Alkaliphilus metalliredigens QYMF: one gene and its partner. The main gene of each other region encodes a partner of the protein of the gene in region 2 in a complex. Links are inferred from orthologs where the notes say so. Each region holds a gene or a part of one and is shown on either strand. Other genes may lie near its edges.

Region 1 (3,235 bases), 3.2 Mb from region 2 along the record:
AAATTTGTACTCTACAATATATTCAATTTCATGGTTTGATTCTAATTTTTTCTTAATTCGTTGTTCCCAAGCAACCAATTCTTCAGCAGTCTTGGCTTTATCTAAGCTCCACAGTAGGGCGACGTGCTGGTGAGATTGAAATTTTTTCAAGGGTTCCCCACCCACCCGCTGTGTCGGTGAGTCTAATAAAACATGTCCTGTTTTCTCTTCTAATTCTATCAGTTGATCATAAAGACTATCATATTCCTTATCACTGACAATTGGTTGATCTAATACATAATACTTGTAGCTATACTCATTTAACTGCTTTACTAATTGCTCCATTTCCTTCATTTGATCCATATGCTTCCCTCTTTCACCTATATTCCTAACTACATATCCATACTTATTGTATATTGTTAAAAACATGTTCTCTATATTAGCTTGTACAATTTTCACACTATCTTCCGATGAAAATTAAATATATTTAGCGAATTGATTTGAAAGTATGACACGACTCAAGTTATTTAATCACTTCTAATTGTGTAAAGGCAGTAGAAATTTTCTTGATCCCTGCATTTGGAAAAGCAATTGTCAACATTTCTCCTGATGCGGCAACCACTGTTCCCACACCAAACTTTGGATGTTTGATTTTCATTCCTGTTTTAATCTCCCCTGTTATATTTTCCTGTTTAACGGGTTTTTGATACATTCCGCCTCCATTAAATAGGGGTGAAGTTTGCATTTTTCGAACTTCTTGCTGCCGATTATAGGGTTTTTCCATGGTGATGAGTTCCTCTGGAATTTCTCGAATAAATCTAGAAACTGCATTGGCATTGGTTCTACCGTATAATGTCCTCATCATTGCATGACTTAAATAAAGCTTTTCCATTGCTCTGGTAATTCCCACATAACAGAGCCGGCGCTCCTCTTCCTCATTATTCTCTTGTAGGGACATGGATGACGGAAAGATCCCTTCCTCCATTCCAGGTATAAAGACCACTGGAAATTCAAGTCCTTTGGCACTATGAAGTGTCATGAGCACAACAGCTGCTTCGTCCTCATCCATTAGATCTAAGGAGGTTTCTAGAGAGGTCCTAGCTAGAAATTCCTCCAATGTTTTTATTTCTGCATTTTCATCAAAATCCTTGGTTAAGGAGAGAAATTCCTCTAAGTTTTCAATCCGTCCCTTAGCTTCCACTGTGTCTTCCTTATGCAGTTCATCAATATATTCTGATTGCTTATATATTTCCTTAACAATGGTTGTTACAGGCACTTCATCCTTTATGTCTCGTAGGCTCGTAATCATTTGAGTAAATTTACTTGATTGTACCTTCACCCGGGTAGAGAGATCCGGCATCAGTTCTACATCCAATAGGGCATTAAAGAAGCTTGACTCTCTTTCGTCCGCATGTATTTCTAGCTTTTCAATACTCCTTAACCCAATCCCCCGCTTGGGTACATTGATAATTCGTTTGACATTGACATCATCCACAGGATTTTCAATGATTTTCAAGTAAGCTAAAATATCTCTAATTTCCTTTCGATCATAAAATCGTGTTCCTCCCAGTAATCGATAGGGGATTGCCTTTTTCATTAACAATTCCTCTAATGTCCTGGATTGGGCATTTGTTCGATATAAAATGGCGAAATCGTTGTAGGAACGCGTCTCCGTTTCCTTCATTTCATCAATTGCATTGGTAATATACCCTGCCTCATCATATTCATTGCTGGCCTTATAATACTGAATGACCTCTCCTGGAATATTATCTGTCCAAAGTTTTTTGTCCTTACGTTCTGAATTTTTAGCCACCACCGCATTGGCTGCAGATAAAATATTTTTAGTGGATCGATAATTTTGTTCTAATTTAATAACCCTGGTATTAGGAAAATCCTTTTCAAATCCTAATATATTGCGAATATCAGCACCACGCCATCCATAGATTGACTGATCATCATCTCCTACAACACAAAGATTATGATGTTTCTTAGCCAATAGGCTGACCAATGTATATTGAGCCATATTTGTATCCTGAAACTCATCAACCAATATGTATTTAAACTTTTCTTGGTAGAAAGCTAAAACCGGTGGATGTGTTAAAAACAATTGAACTGTCTTCATAATCAAGTCGTCAAAGTCTAGGGCGTTATTACTTCTCAACTTGTTTTGATACATTTCATAAATGGTTGCTATTTTTTCTTTTCTAAAGTCCCTCCCCTGAACCTCTTGTTGAAATTCCTTGGGTCCCATTAGTTGATCTTTGGCCTTTCCAATTTCCGCCAATACAGCTCTGGGTTGATACATCTTATCGTCTAAATTCAATTTTTTCAAACACTCTTTGATGACAATCTGTTGATCTGTGGTGTCATAAATAACAAAGTTTTTACTATACCCAAGCTTGTCAATTTCACTTCTTAAAATCCGTACACAGGAGGAATGGAATGTACTGACCCATAAGTCCCGAAAACCATCTCCCAGGAGCTGATGAATACGCTCCTTCATTTCACGGGCTGCTTTATTGGTAAAGGTGATAGACAAAATATGATATGGGGAAACACCTAGTTCTTCTACTAGGTAGGCAATTCGATGGGTGAGTACTCTGGTTTTCCCCGATCCTGCCCCTGCCAATAGAAGTAGTGGCCCCTTTGTATGCTCTACTGCCTTTCGCTGTTCATCATTTAAGTGAGTTAAATTCATTTTGTTGCTCCCTTCAAACTATTGTTTTCTATACTCTATCTTACATGATTTAGCACATGGTTTCAATAAAGGAGTACAGACAAACATAAAAAGAGTAAAACCTAATTGGTTTTACTCTTACTGGTTTTAACAAAGATTTCTACTAGATTCAGGTCAAATCAAGTGCTTGTTCTTACTTGAAATATACCTAGGCTTCTTATGGCACTCAGGTATTCCTATTTTTAATACTTAAACTTGGCAGTGCTCTCTTGCATTTCCTCCGACAATCGTGCTAATGATTCACTGGCATTAGCTATTTCAATCATAGATGCAGTTTGTTCTTCCACCGATGCTGAGGCTTCTTCCGTTCCTGCTGCATTTTCTTGTGCGATAGCAGATAGACTTTCTATAATTTCTATAATTTCGTTCTTCTTAGATTCCATGCCTTTACCAGAACGGGTTATTTCTAGTGTAATGCCACCCATTCGCTCTACTGCATCATTTATACCTTTGAATTTATCACTGGTTAATTCTACACTCTTTGTTTGTGATTCCCCTAGTTTTTCAACTTCTTGCATG
Region 2 (3,251 bases):
TCGAACTCATCATCATCATCATCGTCATCCATGGGGCTGATCTCCAGAGCCAGTTGATTGGGAATGGGTGTTAAAACATAATAAGCGGCGTATGATCTGTAGGAAAAACCACAGTATCCACAAACAAAGTTGTCATAGTATAGGTGTTCATGGGTTTCAATTGAATGATTGTGACAGTAAGGACATTTAGGGTATATATAATAACAAATAAAAAGAATATAAGTGAAAGTAGAAATTGACATCAAGATCAAGATGAATAGCATATGGCTCGCCCTCACATTTGTTTGTAATAGTATATGTGATTCTTACAAAAACTGACCATGATTTTTAAACAGAGTTGACAGTGAGAAAAGGAAAGATTATAATAATATAACGAACTAATGTTCGGAACGTCCTAAAAATTAACAACTGAAAAAGCAGATAGAGTAAAAGTGATTATGGTATAATAAAGTTTATGAAAATAAGAGAATTGAGAGGTTTTGCGTATGAATGGATTTGAAATTCAATCAGACTATCAACCCACGGGAGATCAACCAAAGGCCATTGAAGCATTAAGCCAAGGAATTAAAGAAGGCCTTAGGGATCAAGTACTGCTAGGTGTAACGGGATCAGGAAAAACCTTTACAATGGCCAATATTATCCAAGATGTACAAAAACCAACATTAATTATTGCTCATAATAAAACCCTGGCAGCACAGCTCTGTAGTGAGTTTAAAGAGTTTTTCCCAAATAATGCAGTAGAGTATTTTGTGAGTTATTATGATTATTATCAACCAGAGGCCTATGTCGTTCAAAGTGACACCTATATTGAGAAAGATGCTTCCATTAATGATGAAATAGACAAGCTGAGGCATTCTGCTACTTCAGCCCTTTTAGAACGACGGGATGTCATTATTGTGGCCAGTGTGTCCTGTATATATGGATTAGGAGATCCTGCTGAATATAAGAAATTAGTTGTGTCCTTAAGAACTGGGATGACTAAAGATAGGGACCAGGTGTTACGACAGCTAGTTGATATACAATACTTGCGAAATGATATTAATTTTATTAGGGGAACTTTTCGTGTCAGGGGAGATATCGTAGAAATATTTCCTGCCTCTTCTTCGGAGAATGCAATCCGAGTGGAGTTTTTTGGTGATGAAATTGATAGGATTACAGAAATTAATTCACTAACGGGAGAAATAGTGGGACTCAGAAACCATATATCAATCTTTCCGGCATCTCATTATGCCACCAGTGCAGATAAGATTGAAAATGCCATTGAAAGTATTGAGCAAGAGCTCATAGAGCAGGTAGCCTTTTTTAAACAAGAAGAAAAGTTGATTGAAGCCCAGCGAATTCAACAGCGAACCATGTATGATATTGAGATGCTAAGAGAAGTGGGTTTCTGTCAAGGGATTGAAAACTACTCAAGACAGTTAACCGGTAGAAAAGCAGGGAGTAGGCCCTTTACACTGATCGACTATTTTCCAGATGACTACTTAATTATTGTGGATGAGTCCCATGCCACAATTCCACAGGTAGGGGGAATGTATGCAGGGGACCGCTCACGGAAGGAATCATTGATTAATCATGGATTTAGACTTCCTTCGGCTCTAGACAATAGACCACTGAATTTCAAGGAATTTGAAAAGCTTGTGAATCAAATTCTATATGTCAGTGCCACACCAGGTCCTTACGAATTAGAAAGAAATCAAAGAATTGAAGAGCAAATCATTCGGCCAACAGGTCTTTTAGATCCCGTGGTAGAAGTGAGACCCATAGAGGGGCAAATTGACAATTTAGTAGGAGAAATACACAAACGAATCGAAAAAAAACAGCGGGTATTGGTGACGACATTAACTAAAAAGATGTCTGAGGATTTAACTAACTATTTAAAGGAAATTGATATTAAGGTGAGATACCTACATTCAGATATTCTGACCATGGAAAGAATGGAAATCATTCGAGATTTAAGACTGGGGGTATTTGATGTATTGGTGGGAATCAATCTACTCAGAGAAGGCCTAGATTTACCTGAGGTCTCTTTGGTAGCTATTTTAGATGCCGATAAGGAAGGCTTTCTGCGTTCTGCAACTGCATTGATCCAAACAACGGGACGGGCCGCAAGAAATGTAGAAGGCCGGGTGATTATGTATGCCAATCGGATCACCAAATCCATGCAGAAGGCAATTGATGAAACGGAACGACGTAGATTAATTCAAATAGAATACAATGACAAACATCAAATCACACCAAAGACCATTGTGAAAAAGGTAAGAAATGTAATTGAAGCCACAAAGGTAGCTGAAGAGAAAGAGAAATATGGCTTGAATAAAGAGATAGAAGCATTAACCCCAGAAGAAGTAGAAGAGTTGATTCAAAGACTCCAAATAGAAATGATGCAGGCGGCTGACGAATTACAGTTTGAGCGAGCTGCTGAACTAAGAGATCAAGTGAAAAAATTGAAGAAAGTGTACTTTAACGAAGAAGAGGTGTAGATGTGGCAAGAGATAAAATTATTATAAGAGGTGCAAAGGAACATAATCTAAAAAATATTGATATAGAAATTCCAAGGGAAAAGTTTGTGGTCATGACAGGTTTATCGGGTTCAGGAAAGTCATCCTTAGCCTTCGATACCATTTATGCAGAAGGACAGAGAAGATATATTGAAAGTCTATCCTCCTATGCTAGACAATTTTTAGGACAGATGGAAAAGCCCGATGTCGAGTATATTGAGGGACTTTCTCCAGCGATTTCAATCGACCAAAAGACAACAAGTAAAAACCCTAGATCAACTGTAGGAACCGTAACAGAGATCTACGACTATTTACGACTTCTATTTGCAAGAGTTGGAACGCCCCATTGTCCAGTTTGCCATGTTGAGATTAGTCAGATGACAGTGCAGCAAATTGTTGACAAGGTAATGGAATTAGAGGAAAGAACAAAAATTCAGATTCTTGCTCCTATCGTAAGAGGGAAAAAAGGGACCCATCAGAAAACCCTAGAGCAAATTAAAAAAGATGGATTCGTGAGAGTTCGAATTAATGGTGAAGTACGAGAAATTTATGAAGAGATTGAATTAGAAAAAAATAAGAAACACAGTATTGAGGTTGTGGTAGATAGAATTTTAGTGAAACCTGAATCCCAGCAACGTATTGCAGATTCTGTTGAAACTGTACTGAAACTCAGTGAGGGGCTGGTAATTATCGACGTGATTGATCAAGAGGAGTTACTCTTCTCCACTAAATTTGCTTGTCCAGAGCACGGTA

The links.
Region 1: the proteins of uvrB (region 2) and pcrA are in contact, whole or in part, in a crystal structure (PDB 7EGT), measured with the Thermus thermophilus proteins. The link is inferred for Alkaliphilus metalliredigens QYMF from one-to-one orthologs. Residues at the interface, in WP_096411307.1 of Thermus thermophilus: Glu23, Leu25, Arg26, Asp27, Gly28, Glu29, Arg30, Phe31, Arg55, Glu326, Asp327, Phe328, Glu379, Ser382, Gln383, His398, Gly400, Arg401; in WP_096412145.1 of Thermus thermophilus: His654, Arg656, Phe657, Gln666, Asp668, Glu669, Lys680, Arg681, Leu682, Ser683, Lys685, Tyr686, Ala687.

What each region holds. Positions count from the first base shown.
Region 1 is NC_009633.1:976,346-979,580, reverse strand. The notes cover bases 91-3,029. They hold pcrA (DNA helicase PcrA), read right to left. Parts: upstream 2,678-3,029; coding sequence 503-2,677; downstream 91-502. Other genes in these bases: AMET_RS24150 (methyl-accepting chemotaxis protein), read right to left, coding at 2,899-3,029; ligA (NAD-dependent DNA ligase LigA), read right to left, coding at 91-342. Outside these bases: more of ligA, read right to left, coding at 1-90; more of AMET_RS24150, read right to left, coding at 3,030-3,235. UniProt on the Escherichia coli protein: A helicase with DNA-dependent ATPase activity. Unwinds DNA duplexes with 3'-5' polarity. Translocates on single-stranded DNA with 3'-5' polarity. Initiates unwinding more efficiently from a nicked substrate than double-stranded DNA.
Region 2 is NC_009633.1:4,223,846-4,227,096, reverse strand. The notes cover bases 28-2,982. They hold uvrB (excinuclease ABC subunit UvrB), read left to right. Parts: upstream 28-485; coding sequence 486-2,480; downstream 2,481-2,982. Other genes in these bases: uvrA (excinuclease ABC subunit UvrA), read left to right, coding at 2,483-2,982; AMET_RS26010 (hypothetical protein), read right to left, coding at 28-263. Outside these bases: more of AMET_RS26010, read right to left, coding at 1-27; more of uvrA, read left to right, coding at 2,983-3,251. UniProt on the Escherichia coli protein: The UvrABC repair system catalyzes the recognition and processing of DNA lesions. A damage recognition complex composed of 2 UvrA and 2 UvrB subunits scans DNA for abnormalities.